DNA from 2 places in the Micromonospora sp. BQ11 genome. Region 2 is predicted to be linked to the other one. Evidence: predicted binding sites of a transcription regulator. Region 2 holds the regulator's gene; the other holds the start of a gene.
The links. The regulator HrcA, encoded in region 2, represses chaperone genes, less so after heat shock. The targets are predictions, from matches to a motif close to GGTTNGCACNCTCNNNNNGAGNGTGCNAACC.
Positions count from the first base shown of each region.

Region 1: groES (co-chaperone GroES) is a predicted target of HrcA. The motif match lies at 853-883, and genes of this name have one in related genera.

Region 1 is NZ_JBQHDB010000011.1:2,443-4,837, forward strand. Features, by position in the region: gene ACTMSW_RS22060 (helix-turn-helix domain-containing protein) at 1-687, opposite strand, end outside; gene groES (co-chaperone GroES) at 1,018-1,332, shown strand; gene groL (chaperonin GroEL) at 1,403-2,395, shown strand, end outside.
Region 2 is NZ_JBQHDB010000002.1:612,747-615,141, forward strand. Features, by position in the region: gene dnaJ (molecular chaperone DnaJ) at 1-272, opposite strand, end outside; gene hrcA (heat-inducible transcriptional repressor HrcA) at 348-1,370, opposite strand; gene ACTMSW_RS06870 (DUF4870 domain-containing protein) at 1,559-2,245, shown strand; gene hemW (radical SAM family heme chaperone HemW) at 2,326-2,395, opposite strand, start outside.

The DNA.
Region 1 (2,395 bases), on a different contig from region 2:
GTCCACGGTGTGTCCCCGGAGCTGGTTGTCCAGGTGCGCCACCTCGGTGCCGTCGCCGAGTCGGGCGAGGATGAACGGCCCGGAGAGGCCGGTGTACCAGGGCGTGTCTGCGGGAACGATCCGCACCTGCACGTGCGGCTCGGCACCGATGGTCCGCAGGTGGTCCAGCTGCTCCCGCATCGTCGTCCGGTCGCCGACCAGCCGGCGCAGCACCTGCTCGTCCATCACGGCGACCAACTGCGGGGGTTCGACGCGGGTCAACACCGTCTGTCGGGCCATCCGGGCCAGCACCCGCTCGTCGATCTCGTCGTCGGTCAGCAACGTGCCGGCCCGGAGCATCGCCCGCGCGTACGCCTCGGTCTGCAGCAGCCCGGGGACCACCGTCGGGTCGTACCACCGCAGGGCCGTGGCCTCCCGTTCCACCTCCTCCCACGGGCGGAACCAGTCCGGTGCGGCGTGCAGCCGGATCAGCTCCAGCAGGCTGACGAAGAGACCGCCGGTCTCCAGCACCGTGTCGACCCGGGCCAGGTAGTCCGGGCCCAGCGGCTTGTGCCCGACCTCGACGGCGCTGACCGCCGACGACGAATAGTTGATCAGCCTGCCCAGCTCCTCCTGGCTGAGGCCGCGTGCCTGCCGGGCCCGGCGCAACTGGTCGCGCAGGAACCCCAGGGTTGGTACGTCGCTCATCCGCCCGTCCTCCATGTGCCGACTGGTGTCGGAACGTAGGCGCGCGGTCACGGACGCGGAAGCGAGTGTCGGCGTGTCGCGGTGAAGAGTGGCGGAGGAGTGGCGACACGGAGCGCCGACCGTTGGCACTCTCCTTGACGGAGTGCTAGCCGAGGAATAACCTGCGATTAGCACTCTCACCCTGAGGGTGCCAACTTCCGGGCCCCGTGCCCGGCGGTTGAACGCCAGGCGGACCGGCACCCGCGACGACGGCCCCGCCCGGTGGCATGTGGCAGATTGACGCTGGTCGGCTCCGGCCGACCGGTAACGAAACCAGTACCCCAGGAGGGTATGCCCGTGACTACCGCGACCAAGGTTGCGATCAAGCCGCTCGAGGACCGGATCGTGGTCCAGGCGAACGAGGCTGAGACCACCACGGCGTCGGGCATCGTGATCCCCGACACCGCCAAGGAGAAGCCGCAGGAGGGCACCGTCCTCGCTGTCGGCCCGGGCCGGATCGACGACAACGGCAACCGCGTGCCGCTCGACGTGAAGGTCGGCGACACCGTTCTCTACTCGAAGTACGGCGGCACCGAGGTCAAGTACGCCGGCGAGGAGTACCTGGTGCTCTCCGCCCGCGACGTCCTCGCGGTCATCGAGAAGTAAGCAACCGATCAGTGTCGTTGCCCCGGTCCGGCTCGCCGGGCCGGGGCAACGTCGCTTCGAAGGGACATTCATGGCGAAGATCCTGAGCTTCTCGGACGACGCCCGGCACCTGCTGGAGCACGGTGTCAACGCCCTCGCGGACGCGGTCAAGGTCACCCTCGGCCCGCGCGGGCGCAACGTCGTCCTGGACAAGAAATTCGGTGTGCCCACGATCACCAACGACGGCGTGACCATCGCCAAGGAGATCGAGCTCACCAACCCGTACGAGAACCTTGGCGCGCAGCTGGTCAAGGAGGTGGCGACCAAGACCAACGACGTCGCCGGCGACGGGACCACCACCGCCACCGTGCTGGCCCAGGCCATGGTCCGCGAGGGTCTGCGCAACGTGACCGCCGGCACCAACCCGGCCGGCCTGAAGCGGGGTGTCGACGCGGCGGCCGCCAAGGTCTCCGAGGCGCTGCTCGCCAAGGCCGTCGAGGTCTCCGACAAGGAGTCGGTCGCGCAGGTCGCGACGATCTCCGCGCAGGACGCCACGATCGGTGAGCTGATCGCCGAGGCGATGGAGAAGGTCGGCCGCGACGGTGTCATCACCGTCGAGGAGGGCTCCACGCTGACCACCGAGCTGGAGGTCACCGAGGGTCTCCAGTTCGACAAGGGCTTCATCTCGCCGAACTTCGTCACCGACGTGGAGGGGCAGGAGGCGGTCCTCGAGGACCCGTACATCCTGATCACCACCCAGAAGATCTCGGCGATCGAGGAGCTGCTGCCGCTGCTGGAGAAGGTCCTCCAGAACAGTAAGCCGCTGCTGATCATCGCCGAGGACGTGGAGGGCCAGGCGCTCTCCACCCTGGTGGTCAACTCGATCCGCAAGACCATCAAGGTCTGCGCGGTCAAGGCCCCGGGCTTCGGCGACCGCCGCAAGGCGATGCTCCAGGACATGGCGATCCTGACCGGCGCCGAGCTGGTCGCCCCGGAGCTGGGCTACAAGCTCGACCAGGTCGGCCTGGAGGTGCTCGGCACCGCTCGGCGCGTCGTGGTCGACAAGGAGAACACCACCGTCGTC
Region 2 (2,395 bases):
ACGAACGGCCCCGCCCCGCCGGGGCCACCCGGACCGCCGGCGCCCCCGCCGCCCGGGGCGAGCGGGTCACCGCCCAGGTCGACGATCTGCCGTTTCCGGTCGTCCGAGAGGACCTCGTACGCGGCGTTGATGTCCTTGAACTTCTCCTGGGCCTCCGGGTCCGGATTCACGTCCGGGTGGAACTGCCGCGCCAGCTTGCGGTAGGCGCGCTTGATCTCGTCGTCGGAGGCTTCCCGGCTCACACCGAGGATGCCGTAGTAGTCCCTGGCCACTGCGTTCCGTGTCCTCATGTTCGTCTCGCGTTGCGCCGGTCGTCGGCGTCCAGTGACACCGACGACCCTGACTGGTCAGTTCTGGGCCAGCAGATCGCCCACGTAGCGTGCCACGGCACGTACCGTGGCGATGGTGCCGGGGTAGTCCATGCGGGTGGGCCCCAACACGCCGAGTCCGCCGACGATGGTCGCGCCGGGGCCGTACCCGGTGCTGACCACGGAGGCGGCGCGGAGGTTGTCGACCTCGTTCTCGTCGCCGATCAGCACCCGGGTGGTGCTCGGCTGGGTCTCGCCGATCAGTTTGAGGAGCACGACCTCCTCCTCCAGCGCCTCCAGGATGGGACGCAGGGAACCCTGGAAGTCGAGCAGGCCACCGCGGGTCAGGTTGGCCGTGCCGGCCAGGGCGATCCGCTCCTCGTGCCGCTCGACAAGCGTCTCCAGCAGCACGGTGGACAGCGTGGTCATGGCACCGCGCAGGTGCGGCGCCGACTCGTCCACCAGGGCCTGGACCAGGGGTGGGGTCTCCGACAGCCGGCTGCCGACCAGCTTCTCGTTGACCAGCCGGCGCAGGTCGGTGACGTCGTCGGCCGGGACCGGCGCGGGCAGCTCCACCAGCCGCTGCTCCACCCGACCGGTGTCGGCGATCATGACGAGCATCAGGCGGGTGGTGGAGATCGGCACCAGCTCCAGGTGACGCACCGAGGAGCGGGCGAGCGACGGGTACTGCACGACGGCGACCTGCCGGGTCAGCTGCGCCAGCAGCCGGACCGTGCGGTGCACCACGTCGTCGAGGTCCACCGCGCCGACCAGGAAACGCTCGATCGCCCGGCGCTCGGCCGGGCTCAGCGGCTTGACCCGGGACAGGCGGTCCACGAAGAGCCGGTAGCCACGGTCGGTGGGCACCCGCCCCGCACTGGTGTGCGGCTGCCGGATGTAGCCCTCCTCCTCCAGCACCGCCATGTCGTTGCGCACGGTCGCCGGCGAGACGCCGAGCTGGTGCCGCTCGACCAGCGCCTTGCTGCCGACGGGCTCCTGCGTGGCGACGTAGTCCTCGACGATCGCGCGCAGCACGGCGAGTTTGCGGTCGTCGAGACCCATCCTCCCCACCTCCTGTCGCACGTCGGGCCGGGCGCGCGGCGCGGACCCGGGCAGCGGCCTGGCACTCGACTGTAGCGAGTGCCAGTCTACGTCGGCAGGGCCGGCATCGCGATGATCAATGACGGACCGGACATCCCGGGCGGTGTCGCTCTGGTGTGCCCTTGCCGACTGCCCCTACCGTGACGTCCATGACTGAACCACCTCGCCCTCCCGGCGCGGGAGACCCGGACCCGACCGTTCCGTCGGGGTTCCCCGGCCCGCCCGCCCCGGACGAGCCCACCGCACCACTGTCCGGGGCACCGGGCGCGGGCGGCTATCCCCCGCCCGGTGGCTATCCGCCACCCTCCGGTGACGCCCCGACGTCGGGCGGCTACCCGCCGCCCGGCGGCTATCCCCCCGCCGGTGGCTATCCGCCTCCGGGCGGGTATCCGCCTCCCGGCGGGTATCCCCCACCCGGCGGTTATCCGCCTCCCGGTGGCGGCTACCCGGCCGGCGGCGCGTACGGCCCGCCGCCCGGCTACCCCACCGCCGAGGACAAGACGTGGGCGTTGGTGGCGCACTTCGGCGGCCCGCTCGGCGTGATCGTCGGCGGCGGCCTGTTCGGCTGGGTCGCGCCGCTCATCGCGATGATGACCCGCGGCCAGCAGTCACCGGTGGTACGGGCACACGCGGTCGCCGCGTTGAACTTCCAGCTCACCTGGGCGGTCGTCGGTGTGCTGAGCTGGGTGCTCACCCTGATCACCTGCGGCGTGCTCTTCTTCGTTCCGATGCTCGTCTGGGTCGTCCCGGTGATCTTCGGGATCATCGGCGGTGTCAAGGCCAACGAGGGTGTGCTGTACCGCTACCCGATGACCTACTCCTTCGTGAAGCGCTGACGTCGCGCCGGCCGCTCCCCCGGCCGGCGCCGAGGTCCGGTCCTTCCGAACGGAGCACCGGCGAGGTGGAGGACCGGGCCTCAGGGCAGCAGATCCCGGACGACCGCGTCGGCCAGCAGTCGTCCGCGCAGGGTGAGCACGGCCCGGCCG